DNA from 2 places in the Mucilaginibacter sp. P2_D11 genome. Region 1 is predicted to be linked to the other one. Evidence: riboswitches for the same ligand, from Rfam matches in the RefSeq annotation. Region 1 holds a riboswitch; the other holds the start of a gene.
The links. A riboswitch is a leader RNA that binds a small molecule or an ion and turns the genes downstream of it on or off. The one in region 1 is predicted to bind S-adenosylmethionine.
Positions count from the first base shown of each region.

Region 2: linked by a shared signal. The riboswitch ahead of AC1DXC_RS05735 (cysteine desulfurase family protein) and the one ahead of metH (methionine synthase) in region 1 are both predicted to bind S-adenosylmethionine.

Region 1 is NZ_JBFUEA010000001.1:478,969-486,406, reverse strand. Features, by position in the region: gene AC1DXC_RS02005 (DUF58 domain-containing protein) at 1-399, shown strand, start outside; gene metF (methylenetetrahydrofolate reductase [NAD(P)H]) at 416-1,372, opposite strand; gene metH (methionine synthase) at 1,496-5,215, opposite strand; SAM riboswitch class I at 5,352-5,462, opposite strand; gene hflX (GTPase HflX) at 5,578-6,762, opposite strand; gene AC1DXC_RS01985 (ATP-dependent DNA helicase) at 6,982-7,438, opposite strand, start outside.
Region 2 is NZ_JBFUEA010000003.1:205,961-213,398, reverse strand. Features, by position in the region: gene AC1DXC_RS05745 (SusC/RagA family TonB-linked outer membrane protein) at 1-1,387, opposite strand, end outside; gene AC1DXC_RS05740 (S10 family peptidase) at 2,140-3,648, opposite strand; SAM riboswitch class I at 3,907-4,008, shown strand; gene AC1DXC_RS05735 (cysteine desulfurase family protein) at 4,087-5,217, shown strand; tRNA gene AC1DXC_RS05730 (tRNA-Cys) at 5,322-5,393, shown strand; gene AC1DXC_RS05725 (PIG-L family deacetylase) at 5,408-6,325, shown strand; gene AC1DXC_RS05720 (triple tyrosine motif-containing protein) at 6,364-7,438, opposite strand, start outside.

The DNA.
Region 1 (7,438 bases):
AAAGAGAAAACCCGCTACCTGGAAACCAATATGGAGGCGCTTTACAGCACCATACGCAACGTATTGAAGCAGCGCAGCCTGGTGGTATTCTTCACCAATTACGAGAGCCTCCCATCTTTGCAAAGGCAATTGCCGTTCCTGAAACGGATAGCGCGTCACCATTTGCTACTGGTGGTGTTTTTTGAGAATACCGAACTGAAACGGGTGAGCGAGCAACCCGCACGCGATGTAGAAGGCATCTATGTCAAAACCATTGCCGAGAAATTCGCCTACGAAAAGAAACTGATCATGAAAGAACTGTCGGCCCATGGCATACAATCTATCCTCAGCACACCTCAAAACCTAACCATCAATACTATCAACAGATATTTGGAGCTGAAGGCAAGGCAGAAGATATAGCGGCAGAATGCTATTCCTAAAATATCGCTTCTGCAATCCTTTTTGTCGGTCCAGGGTTACCCATTGTATAGAAGTGCAGCACCGGTGCGCCGAATTTCACCAACTCTTTGCACTGGTTTATCATCCATTCAATACCGATGTCTTTCACGTCCTTTTCTGCTTTAGCTCCCTGGATGGCATCGCTCAAATCTTCGGGGATATCGATATGGAAGGTTTTGGAAAGATTCACCAATTGCTTTGATGTGGTGATGGGTTTTAAGCCCGGTATAATGGGTACATTAATGCCGTTTACGCGGCAGTTGTTCACAAAATCAAAATACTTTTGGTTGTCAAAAAACATTTGGGTTACAATGAAGCCCGCACCCATGTCTACCTTTTGCTTCAGGTATTTAAAGTCGGTTTTCAGGTTTGGTGCCTCAAAATGTTTTTCGGGATAACCAGCTACGCCAATGCAGAAATCCGTTTTCAGGATGCCTTCGTGGTTCTCGTGCAGGTAAATGCCTTTGTTCATGTTCACTACTTGTTGCAGCAAATCGGTAGCGTAGCAATGGCCGTTGGGTGTTGGCACAAAAGAGGCATCGCCACGGCGCGCATCGCCGCGAAGTACCAATACGTTCTCTATGCCGAGGAATTGCAGGTCGATAAGGCCATTCTCTGTCTCGTCCTTAGTAAACCCACCACAAAGCAAATGCGGAACGGTATCTACCTTGTATTTATTCATGATAGCCGCGCAGATGGCGATTGTGCCCGGGCGTTTGCGGTAGGCAAGCTTCTCCAGCAAGCCGGTTTCGTGCTGCTTGTAGATATAATCCTCGCGCAGCGAGGTAACATCAATAAACGGCGGCTTAAACTCCATCAGCGGGTCGATAGCGTTATAAATACCCTGGATGCTTTCCCCCTTTAAAGGCGGGATCAGCTCAAAAGAGAATAGTGTTTTGCCTGCAGCGTTTGCGATGTGTTCGGTTATCTTCATTTTAGTATTGTCTCTCTACTACGTCATTGCGAGGAACGAAGCAATCTCCAGGCTTTGCATGCCGCTTAGCATGTGTAGAGATTGCTTCGTGCCTCGCAATGACGCTTGATTATTAGCGTCGTATTAATAATTTATATTCGGCCCCAACCATCTTTCCACATCTTCCAGTGGCATGTTCTTCCTTACCGCGTAATCCTCTACCTGGTCTTTACTGATTTTACCAAGCCCAAAATACCTCGCCTGCGGATGCGCGAAGTAGAACCCGCTTACCGATGCGGCCGGCGTCATGGCCAGGCTTTCGGTGAGGTGCATTTGGGCATTGTCCTCGGCTTTCAGTATCTCAAACAAAGTGGTTTTCTCGGTATGGTCCGGGCAGGCGGGATATCCCGGTGCCGGGCGTATGCCCTGGTATTCTTCTTTGATCAGTTCGTCGGTATCCAGTTGCTCGCCTTTGCTGTAGCCCCAGTACTCTTTACGCACCAGTTCGTGCATTTTCTCGGCGAAGGCTTCTGCAAGGCGGTCGGCGAGGGCCTTGGCCATAATGCTGTTGTAATCGTCGTGGTCGGCCTCAAACTCGGCAACCAGTTCGTCGCAGCCTATGCCGGTGGTTACGGCAAAGCCTCCCCAGTAATCGGGCACACCACTTTCTTTTGGTGCAATAAAATCCGACAGCGCATAATAGGGCTCATTCTTCGCTTTCTCTGCTTGTTGGCGCAGCGTATGGATGCGGGTTAGCAGCGTAGTGCGGGTATCGTCAGTATAAATTTCGATATCATCACCCACACTGTTTGCGGGCCAAAAGCCGATAACGCCGTTGGCATGCAGCAGTTTGTTATCAACAATGCGCTTCAACAGCACCTGTGCATCGTCGAATAATTTTTTCGCTTCAGTCCCTACGTACTTGTCGTTGAATATTTTCGGGTAGCTGCCGCGCAGTTCCCAGGTGTGGAAGAATGGGGTCCAGTCGATATACGGCACCAATTCCTCCAGCGGATAATCCTCAAAAACCTTAGTGCCTGTGATGGCTGGTTTTGGCGCTACATCGCCATCCAGGCTTATCTGGAATTTACCGGCACGTGCATCTTCTATGCTGATAAAGCGTTTGTCGTTCTTTTTGTTGGCATGCGCTTCGCGGGCCTTTTCGTATTCGTCTTTGATGCCCTGGATATAGGCATCGCGGTTATCCCGGTTCATCAGGCTGCTGCACACAGTAACGCTACGCGATGCATCCAAAACGTGAATAGCCGGACCTGAATAGTTTGGCGCAACCTTAACCGCCGCATGTATACGCGAGGTTGTTGCACCGCCGATAATGAGCGGGATAGTAAAGCCCTGGCGTTCCATTTCTTTGGCAAAATGCACCATCTCATCTAAAGAGGGTGTGATCAAACCACTCAGCCCAATAATATCTACATCCTGCTTTTTTGCTTCCTCAATAATGCGCTGGGCAGGCACCATCACCCCAAGGTCTATCACCTCGAAGTTATTACAAGCCAATACCACACCTACGATGTTCTTGCCGATATCGTGCACATCGCCTTTTACGGTGGCCATCAATATTTTGCCGGCATTTGCGCGACTGCCGCTGCTATCTTCGCCTGCATCTATCACGCGCTGTTTTTCCAGTTCGATAAAAGGCAGCAGGTAAGCAACGGCCTTCTTCATCACACGGGCCGATTTTACCACCTGTGGAAGGAACATCTTACCCGCACCGAACAGGTCGCCCACTACGTTCATGCCATCCATCAGGGGGCCTTCTATCACCTCCAACGGCTTGGCAAATTTCTGTCGGGCTTCTTCCACATCTTCATCCAGATATTCGATGATACCTTTTACAAGGGCATGCGATAAGCGCGCTTCTACAGGTTCTTTACGCCATTCCTCATCGCGGACGATCTCTTTGCCTTTACTTTTGATGGTATCGGCAAATTCCACCAAACGTTCGGTAGCATCATCGCGGCGGTTCAATAATACATCCTCTACCAGTTCCAGCAGATTTTTTGGTATCTGCTCGTAAACTTCCAACATGCCTGCGTTTACAATACCCATATCCAAACCCGCCTTAATGGCGTGGTATAGGAATGCCGAGTGCATAGCCTCGCGCACGGTGTTATTCCCCCTAAAGGAGAAGGAAATATTACTCACCCCGCCGCTTACTTTGGCGTAAGGCAGGTTTTGTTTTATCCAGCGGGTAGCTTCAATAAAGTCTACTGCGTAATTGTTGTGTTCTTCCAGACCTGTTGCCACGGTCAGGATGTTCGGGTCGAAAATGATATCCTGCGGCGGGAAGCCAACCTCCTCTACCAATATCCGGTAGCTGCGTCCGCAAATCTCTTTACGGCGTTCCAGCGAATCAGCCTGGCCGGTTTCGTCGAAGGCCATTACTACGGTTGCAGCACCATAGCTTAATATCTTGCGGGCGTATTCCTTAAATTTCTCTTCGCCTTCTTTCAGCGAGATGGAATTTACGATGCCTTTCCCCTGTAAACATTTCAAGCCGGCCTCTATCACAGTCCATTTAGACGAATCTATCATGATTGGCAGTTTGGCGATATCCGGTTCAGACGCCACGAGATTCAGGAATTTCACCATCACCGCTTCCGAATCTATCATCCCCTCATCCATGTTGATGTCGATTACCTGCGCGCCGCCTTCTACCTGCTGCAGGGCAACAGTTAGGGCAGCCTCGTAATCTTCGGCAAGGATGAGTTTAGAGAATTTTGGCGACCCAGTGATATTGGTACGCTCGCCGATGTTTACGAAGTTGGTTTCGGGTGTAAGGGTAACGGATTCTAAACCGCTCAAACGCAGGAATGGCGCAATCTCCGGCTTCTTTCGTGGCTGATGCCTGGCAGCTTTTTCGGCGATGCATTGAATATGATCTGGTGTGGTGCCGCAACAACCACCAACGATATTAACCAGCCCAGCCTTGATGAAATCATCAACCTGGTGGGCAGTTTCGTGCGGGGTTTCGTCGTAAGCGCCAAATTCGTTTGGCAAACCTGCGTTAGGGTAAGCAGAAATATACACACCTGCCTTTTCGGATAGTTCCTCCAAATGCGGCCTCATTTCGCGGGCACCTAAAGCGCAGTTCAGTCCAACAGAAAGCAAATTTGCATGACTGATTGAATTCCAGAAAGCCTCCACCGTTTGGCCCGAGAGCGTACGGCCGGATGCATCGGTAATGGTACCGGAAATCATCACACCGCCGGTATCCCTAAATGCCGGGTAATCTTTACCGGCTTCCTTGCATTCTTTTTTATAACGGTCGATGGCAAACAAGGCAGCCTTAGCGTTTAGGGTATCGAAAATGGTTTCGACTAACAGCACATCAGAGCCACCATCTACCAAGCCGCGTACCTGCTCGTAATAAGCTTCGGCCAAATCATCGAAGGTAACAGCGCGGTATCCCGGGTCGTTTACATCAGGCGACAGCGATGCTGTACGGTTTGTGGGACCAACGGCACCGGCCACAAAGCGCGGCTTTGCCGGGTTTTTGGCGGTGTATTCGTCCGCTACTTCGCGGGCTATGCGAGCGCCTTCGTAGCTAAGTTCGTAATCGAGTTCTTCGAGGTGATAATCTGCCAGCGATATTTTTTGTGTGCTGAAGGTATTGGTTTCGATGATATCCGCGCCGGCATCTAAATATTCGGCATGGATAGCCTTGATCACATCCGGGCGGGTGATATTCAGCAAGTCGTTATTGCCTTTCAGGTCGGATGCATGATCGCGGAAACGCTCGCCGCGGAAATCCTCCTCGGTGAGTTCGTACCGCTGTATCATGGTGCCCATTGCCCCGTCGATAACCAGGATGCGTTTTTCTAGTTCTTTTCTAATGTCCATTGTAAACAGTTGGCAGTTGCCGGTTAGCAGTAGGCAGCTAGAAAATTTACCGTATAGCAAACTGCCAACTGTAAACTGATTACTGCAAACTGGTATATAGCTTATCTCGAAAAGTCAGGGTATAAAAAATGACTTTCGCTTATCTTTCCTAACCGATTTTCTCCCGGCTAAGTAGAATGTAGCACCTTGTAAGCACAGGTTGCCAAGACATCGCAGGGTCTAATCCCTCCGCCTTTCTCCATAAGCATTACAAATATGAATATTAATGTTGTAATGTGCAAGGCTGCGCAAGTATGGGGAGATAAAGTTGCCGTAGGGCAACTTTATCTCCCCGGAAGGCCGATGAAATGGCCGTTTTGGGGTTAATACAGCAAATGATCGTAGGGGTATCGTTCCGTATGCATCGTTTTTACGGCATCGTAAAGCATGGTGCGGAACTCTTCCAGGTTTTCTTTTTGGGTGGCCGAAATGAATATCGCAGGCGCATTGTTCTTGGCCATCCAACTGTGGTTGAAATCGTCCATCGTAAGTGGGGTGTCCTTGATGTCGATATTATGGTCGGCAGGGTTAAAGGCATCGATCTTATTGAACACCGTGATAGTTTTTTTATCCAGCACCTTCAAATCCTTCAGCGTTTCGTTTACGGTACGTATCTGGTCCTCAAACGTCGGGTGCGAAATATCTACCACGTGTATCAATATATCCGCTTCGCGCACTTCATCCAGGGTAGATTTAAAGCACTCTACCAAATGGTGCGGCAGCTTACGGATGAATCCTACGGTATCTGATAGTAAAAACGGCACATTCTCTATCACCACTTTGCGCACGGTAGTATCCAGCGTGGCAAACAGCTTGTTTTCGGCAAAAACTTCAGATTTTGCCAGCATGTTCATGATGGTCGACTTACCTACGTTGGTATAACCTACCAAAGCCACGCGTATTAAAGCCTGGCGGTTTTTGCGCTGGGTTTCGTTCTGTCGGTCGATAAGCTTCAGGCGCTCTTTCAGCAACGAGATCTTGTTCAGGATTAAACGCCTGTCGGTCTCAATCTGGCTTTCACCCGGGCCGCGCATACCAATACCGCCTTTTTGGCGCTCTAAGTGCGTCCATAAACGGGTTAAGCGTGGCAGTAAATATTGCAGCTGAGCAAGCTCCACCTGGGTTTTGGCTTGCGCCGTTTGTGCGCGACTTGCAAAAATATCCAGGATAAGGTTGCTACGGTCGAGTATTTTCACCTGCAGTTCGCGCTCAATGTTGCGCATTTGCGATGGCGTAAGCTCATCATCAAAAACCACGATGTCTATTTCTTCGGCAACAACATATTCTTTTATTTCGTCCAGCTTACCGGTACCCACGAAGGTGGAACGTTCCGGCCGCTGTAATTTTTGGGTAAAGGTTTTCACGGTGAGGCCGCCGGCGGTGGCAACCAAAAACTCTAATTCTTCTAAGTATTCTTTTTCGCGTGCTTCCGTTTCGTTGGGGGTAATCACCCCAACCAGCACTACTTTCTCCTGCTTCACAGCAGTATCATAAAATTTCTGTTTCATAAATAAAAATAAAGATACGCGGATTTACGCAGTAATGCGCGCGGCGTATTCGATAAAACAATAGTAGGCCAGCTTATTTTTGCCAGCAATCAGATTCATCGATTAAACGATGAATGGCGTGGAGTGTTTGAGGATTACATTTTTTAGCAGTAGTGGCACAAAGATAATGTTTTTGCCGGGAAGATAAAACCAGATTGAATTCTGTAGCGGTACCTTTCCCTACACCACCCACCAGTGTTTTACTAAGTGCAATTCCTTTCGGGCACGGGTAACAGCCGTGTACCACCATTTGCAAAGGCTGGCAGGAGGCATCCTAAACATGGTATTATTTTCATTATCCAGGAAAAGATAGACGTTATTCCATTCACCGCCTTGTGCTTTATGACAGGTTACTGCATAGCCATAAGTAGCTTTTAAGCAGTTATAATAATCATCTCCCAACATCGCTTCCCGGTATTCTTCACTTTTAGAGGATATCCCTTTTTCGCGCATGCGGCTATGGAAATCAACCATCAGTTCCTTTGTTTGCTCTTTAGTCAGGCTACCGTTTATGCTTTTGAGCGCATTAACCGAGAGCTGCATTTTAAACTCCGTATCAGACAGGAAGGTGCGCACTGTAACTTTCTGAAATTTGAGCCCGCCCCGCCAGGTAACCTCGCCCAAGGCGGTTACGGTT
Region 2 (7,438 bases), on a different contig from region 1:
TTTGAAAGCCAGATAGCGATTGCGCGTAAGGGTTCATATACAACGCGCCGCCCGGGATAATGGCATTACCAAAAAGCGGGTGATTTACATAAGGCAATAAACTACCGGGATAAATAGCCGGGAAAGCAACCGGGTTGCTCCACAATGCATTTAAAAAGGTATAACCGCCCCCGCCGTTTGGCCCATTGTAGCTATCAAACTGGCCTTTTAGGCTTACCACGGCTTCGGTGCTTTTGGTTAGATTTAAAGTTGTGTTTGATAAGATGGAGTACGATTGCAGCTTAATGTTGTTGCTGAAATTGTTAAGGCTGTTTTGGGCCAGGTTACCATTATCTATATTATAGGTCATGGCCAGGTAGTACTTGGCTTTTTCGCCACCGCCACTGGCATTCATATTGTACCGCTGGTTATTGGTTTTGGTTTTTATCAATTGTTTTAACCAATTGTTGTTTGGGTACAATAAAGGATCGTCGCCCGCAGCGGTATGGTCTATCTTATTTTGCGAATAAGGCAAAACACCTAGCGGGTTACGGGTAAGTACCGCTTCGTTGGCCAGTGTCATGTAAGTAATATTGTCGGCCAGCTGAATGTTCTTGATATTTGATGATGTGGAGCTTTCTGCACGCACGTTAAATTTAACGGTACCTGCTTCGCCTCGTTTTGTTGTTACCAGTATTACGCCGTTAGCACCGCGCGCGCCGTACAATGATGATGCGGTAGCATCTTTCAATACCGAAAAACCGGCAATATCATCAGGCTGCAAACGGGCAAGGTCGGTAGTGGATGATTCGATACCGTCTATCAATATCAAAGGGTCCACCTTACCTGCGCCGAACGTACCCACCCCACGGATGAAGAACTGGGCATTATCTGCACCCGGTTCGCCGCTTCGCTGGTAAGATATCATGCCCGGCACAACACCTGCAAGCATGGTTGTTAAGTTACTGGTAGAGCCTTTAAGCTGCTTGGTGCTCACACTGGTGATTGAGCTCACCAGGCTTGCCTTTTTCTGTGTGCCGTACGCAACAATAGCCACCTCGTTCAAGTTATTCTCGCTCTCTGCCAAAACAATATCAACAATGTATGTACCGTTGCTTAAAACGGTATAATCTTTAAGGCTTACGCTTTGGGTTTGATAACCAACAGATGTAATGGTTAATTTACTGTTGGGTGGTACATCTAATTTATACCGGCCGTTAACATCTGTTGTTTTGCCGTTAGTAGTACCATCTACTTTTACGGTTGCGCCAGGTAGGGGGCCTACCTTATCTTTTATTACTCCCTCAACGTGTACATTCTGCGCTATTGCGGCCGAACTTAACATTGTTAGTGCCATTATTGGCAGTAGTTTGAAAGTATAAAGCAATTGTTTGTATAGTTTTTCCATATAATTATTTTAGGTTTTGTTCTGCGATGCCACGCATTTTTTTTACTGGCCATTTGGTTTTACTTTTCCTTTTGCTATCCCATAATCGATTTTTTAGAGGCTTTTTATTATTGTACATTTAACACTTAAAATTTTTTAGCCGTCAAAAAGCTTCAGCATGATTTTTAAACATGCGAAGGCAGCAAACCAATTAGTTAAAATCTAAATGGTTGAGACTGCAGGCCCAGGATATCTTCCGACAACCAAAAGCCGTTTTATCTAAAAAGTATTTTGTTAATATGGCTGCCCAAAACATATACGCGGGCAACGCTCGATTTATAATTGAACAATTTTAATCAACTGCCGCGGGTAAAATCACTACTATTCTATTAGATTCTAATACGATTTTTTTGAAAAATGCGGCAAACCCGATTTAGGTACTTAACTGGTTGCTTTTGTGGGTTTCAATAATCAAATACAAAAGGGCCTAACGGGCCTTGAATTTGCTGATTGAGGCTTAGCGCTCCGGCCGATACACGAACAAGAGGTTATTATTGTATAAAAAACAATTAATGCTCAATTGGATGAAGTTTTTAAATAGCTGCTAAATGAGGTTGTGGTAAAGCCCTGTTAATTTGCATTTAGGGCACGGAGAGGCTCGGGCGCAAGGCAACAATTAGCCCGGTAGGCACGCGGCGTTGATCGCTAACAGGGGCCTCAGTACTTCGCCGGACAGCCTGAATTAAATAGCCGGGTTATACTAAAGGAGTAAATCAATTCAAGGATGCAATCGCACGGGCATAAAATGCGTGGCTGTCATCCTTAAAAGCGGCATTAGCTGTATCGCTTGTATACAACATATGGCCAGCTTTATAATATTTTGCGGTGAGGTTTTTACGGATTTGCTTCCCTAGGCCTAAATGGTTCAATACATAATCGGTAGCGGCAATGGGTGTAGCCAAATCATAATACCCGCCTACCACCTGTACTTTTAAGCCAGGGTTTTGGGTCATTATCTTTTTTAACGTAGCGGATGCATTGATGTAGCAATTGTTTGCCCCTTGCCCATAGTTCCAACCGCTGGTTGCAGTAGTGGCCAGGTAGGGCAATTGGTTATCATATTTAAGTTCTCCGCGTACATAGTATTGAAAGCCCTGCGTAAACGGCGTAAGTATAGCGGCAATGCTGGGGTCGCCATGCTGCAGGGTGTCTTTTACGCGGCCATCAAAGGTGCCTATCGTTTGGGTATCGCTACCTAACAGCTCAGCAGTAAATTGGCCATCTGTTACCCTTCCGTTCGCTTCCGTCAAATAATCCCTGCTTAGGCCGGTAAAATAATGCAGCGAATCTATCACCTTGTTTACTAAAGCTTGTGGCGCGGCATCGCCCAAATGAAGAAAACGAGTATAAGTACCCTGCCCGAAGGCTGCTGCACGGCTCATCAATTGCTCGTCGGTAAGGCTATCCAGGCGGGCATCTAACTTATGATGGTAGCGGGCTGTAACCGCATATGTTGGCAGGTAGTAAGCATAAGGCGTTTCGTTACCCTCGTTAAAACTAATCAACTGGTAATTAAGCGCCGGCGAAATAAGCGTTATGCCGGAAAGCTTTACCCCGCCGTTGGCCTGCAGGTTTTCGGCCAGGCCCACAGCGCGTAGTCCGCCGTAACTTTCTCCGGCCAAAAAAACCGCATCGTTTTCCCTGCCGTTATCTGCCAGGTAGGCGCGTATGAATTCGGCGATGGAACCGATATCTTCTTTATAGCCATAAAACTTGCGGGCATCGGTACCGTGGGCAGCACGGCTGTAGCCGGTACCAACAGGATCTATAAATACCAGGTCGGTAAAACCAAGCCAGGTATTGCTGTTGTCTTCAACCCTGCCATTGCCGCCGACGCGCACCGGCCCAAACGAACCCATATGCAACCATAGTGCAGATGAACCGGGCCCGCCGTTAAACACAAAGGTAACGGGGCGCTTTGCAGCACTAATGTTATTATCAAGGCTGTAGGCCACGTAAAAAACATTAGCCGCAGCCCGGCCTTTCGACTGCCCTATACCCAGATAACCTGCTTTTGCCCTATAAGCCAACGTTTTGCCATTTAAGGCTATGGTATGCGAAGTTACCGCAGTGCTAAAGGCCGCAGGCCCCGCTGCAACATCTTCAGACGGGCGATGGGCAAATTCAGACCACGAAGTAGAAAGTAAAGCAATAGTGCCGGCCAGCAAAATAGTGGCAATAAAACGCAGATTGATTGTAACAGTAAAAGAAGAAGGTAACATGGGAGGCAAATAATAATTTTAATAAACAGCGGTTGTTTTTGCTTGGGGGTTAGCAACAACAGCTGCACATACCCATCTGAGGCATGGGCATTCGCATTAAAAATTGATTATTTAAACCTTGGGTTATCATTATAAAACACAGTACCGCTATATGCGGGTGCTGCAAATGTAATGGTAAATTTCGTTTCCTCAAATTTTTTCTATAATTTCTATGGGATTAATAGAATTTATTTACATTTGCATCGAAACGTTCTTTTAAACTTATCCAGAAAGACCGAGGGAATGGCCCTATGACGTCTTGGCAACCTATTATTTAAGGTGCTAATTCCAACTCCTGCCAAAACAGGAGAAAGATAAGAGTGCAAGTTTTCAACTTGTTAAGCGGTAAATCTCACCTCGCTTTCTGGCCTGTTTAAATCAAAATTTAATTAAATTACCATGAAAGTTTACCTCGACAACGCCGCTACCACCCCACTTGATAAAGAAGTGTTTGAAGCCATGACGCCGTATCTGCTCAATCATTTCGGCAACCCGTCGTCGCATCATCAGCACGGTCGCGAAGCAAAGCAAGCTATTGAAAGCTGCCGCAGTACCATTGCCGGTTTGCTCAATGCCTCGCCCAGCGAAATCATTTTCACATCGGGCGGCACGGAAGCCGATAATACTGCCATACTAACGGCGGTGCGCAACGCCGGCGTAAAGCATGTAATTACCACAAGGTTCGAGCATCATGCTGTGTTAAGTTTGCTGGAGCACCTCGAAAAAACCGGCGAAATATCCTTAAGCTTCATCGCTCATGACGAAAAAGGGAACCTGGATCTTAGTCATTTAGCATATTTACTAAGCACCAACCCGCACAGCCTGGTATCGGTAATGCACGCCAACAACGAAATTGGCAACCTTAACGATATTGAACAGATAGGCAACATCTGCGAAAAGTACGATGCGCTTTTCCACACCGATACGGTACAAACCATGGGCCATTATCGGCACGATGTAAGCAAGCTTAAGGTTCATTTCCTGGCTGCCTCTGCCCACAAATTCCACGGGCCAAAAGGTATAGGCTTTTTATATTGCCGGCAGAGCCTAAGGCCGGCCAAATTGCTGCACGGCGGCGGGCAGGAAAGAGCGTTGCGTGCAGGCACAGAAAACATCCCCGGTATAATCGGCCTTACCAAAGCATTGCAACTGGCCTATGCCGATATAGACGGGCACGGGCAATACATACAGCAATTAAAAGACCATCTGATTGCCGGGCTTACCCAAACGCTGCCGGGCGTACGCTTCAACGGAAATTCGGCCATTGCGGATAAAAGCTTATACACCGTGCTCAGCATCAATGTACCATCGTTAAACCCCGACCTGCTGCGATGTTTGGACGAGTATGGCATATCTGTATCGGGCGGGAGCGCCTGCAGCAGTGGCTCATCGTCGCACGTGCTTAGTGCGCTTGGCGTTGACGCAGGTAGAGATACCATCCGATTCTCTTTTAGCAAATTCAACACCCCGGAAGAGATAAATTATGCCGCCGGTAAACTTGCGGCTATTTATCAGTTGATTGCGGCATAATTGCGCAAAGGCAGCCGGTCCCGTTTCCTGTCAGTTTTTTATTGATAAGAATAGGGGCATGGCAAAAACATATAAGGGTTCTTCTTAATACGCAGCAAAAACAAGGTGGAGTGGCCGAGTGGTTAGGCGGGAGCCTGCAAAACTCCTTACGATGGTTCGAACCCATCCTCACACCTCCCATAATTAAAAAATGAAATTAAGCTATTTATATATCTTGTTGGCCGCCCTTTTTATATGCTCTGCGGCCACTGCGCGTGGTTGCGTGCCCGATACGCCTGCAAGGGTACTGGTGGTGATTGCGCACCCCGATGATGAGAGCGAAATGGCCGTTACCCTATACAAAATAGCTAAAGAACACCACGGCCTGGTAGATATTGCGGTTATCACCAATGGCGAGGCGGGTTATAAATACTCCACCCTTGCCGAGGCTTATTATAACATAAGCCTTACCAATGAACAGGTAGGCCGCCGAAAGCTGCCCGCCATCCGAAAACAGGAACTTAAAAACGCAGGGCGCATTATTGGCGTCCATCGTTACTATTTCCTAAACCAGCCCGATGCACATTTTACCCTGAACGAACGGGAACCAATAGACACCAGTTGGAACGTGCCCTACGTGAAAAAGGCCTTGCTTACTGTCCTCAACAAAAATCGTTACGATATTGTGCTTACCCTTTTGCCCGTGGCCCAAACGCACGGTGCGCATAAAGCTGCTACCCTACTGGCATTGGAAGTTGTTAACAGCCTCCCCGCCGACAACAGGCCGGTAGTATTGGCGGTAGCTACCCGCGATAAAGGTAATGCAATGCCCGGTTTCGGTAACGATTACAAGTACCCTCTGTGCCATACAACTGCCGACACCCCCAGCTTTTTTATCGACCGCACGCAATGTTTCAGCTACATGAACCGGGTGAACTATAAGGTAATTGCTAACTGGGAAATTGCCGAACATAAATCTCAGGGCTACACCCAAATGACGATGAACGTTGGCGACCTGGAGGAGTTTTGGAGTTTTACCCTAAATACCCCAGCCGGCCTTGATTGGTGCAGGGGCTTGTTCGATATCTTAAAAACTCCGCCACCGGCGTTGGCTAAAACTACCTATTGACATTTGCGGGCATCTCCAAACGCAGCCTGGAAAATGAGTTATTTCATCAGTTCCCGCTGGATGTTGAACAGGAATTCGAAGAGGTTCATCTCGGTAGGTATCTGTAATTTTTTGCGCAGGCGATAGCGGCTTACCTCCACTCCACGTACAGATATCGCCATCAGTTGGGCTATCTCCTTGCTCGACAAGTTCATGATGAGGTAGGCGCAAAGCTTCAGTTCCTGTTGATTGATGGTGCTGTAGCGATCCTTAAGCAAGGATAAGAAGCCCGCATGCACCCTATCGAAGTGAATGGAGAATTGCTCCCATTGTTCGTTCAGCTTATCTTCTTCGGTAAGCATGCGCTGTATCTTTTTGATTTCGGCCACCTCCACGGTGTCTTTTCCTTGTTTTTGCAGGCGCAACAACTCTTCGCGCACCTTGGTCAGGAATTCCTTTTGCTGCACCAGGTTCAAGGCGGATGATGCCAGTTCTGAGTTTTTGAATTCCACCTCGGCTTGCAGTTTCTCGTTCTTCAGGTTGGCCAGTTCTTTTTCAGATCGTTCCAGTTCCAGCTGATGCTGGTAGGCCAGTTGCTGTTGCTCTTCCTGGTTCTTTTGCTGCTGCAACAGCAATTCCTTTTGTTGTTTTATAATGTGACGCTGTTCCTGCTTTTGATATGCCAGATAAAGCCCGCCCGCAATGGCAATAATATATAAGCCATAGGCCCAAATGGTTTGATACCACGGTGGATTGATATTGAATGCGTACACAGTAACGGCCGATTCGTTATTATGGTGGTTGCGGGCCTTCACCTTAAAAAAATAGTTGCCCGCAGGCAGGTTGGTGTAATCCTTTTCCGACCGTTTAGACCAATCCGACCATTGCTTATCGAAACCTTCCAAAAAATAGCTGTATTCTACATTAGATTGCTCCTCAAAAACCGGCGACGAATATTCAAAATGTAACGAGTTGAACGCATAGCCCAAGTCCAGCGCCTCATTTGCCGATGGCTTATCATCACCTCCTATATTGCTGCTATATCCGCCAAACAACAAACTATCCGTACCCGAACCCGAGCGCACGCTGCGGATGTAAACCTTTAGCGGCCGGATGTTCTGTTTATACTTCGCA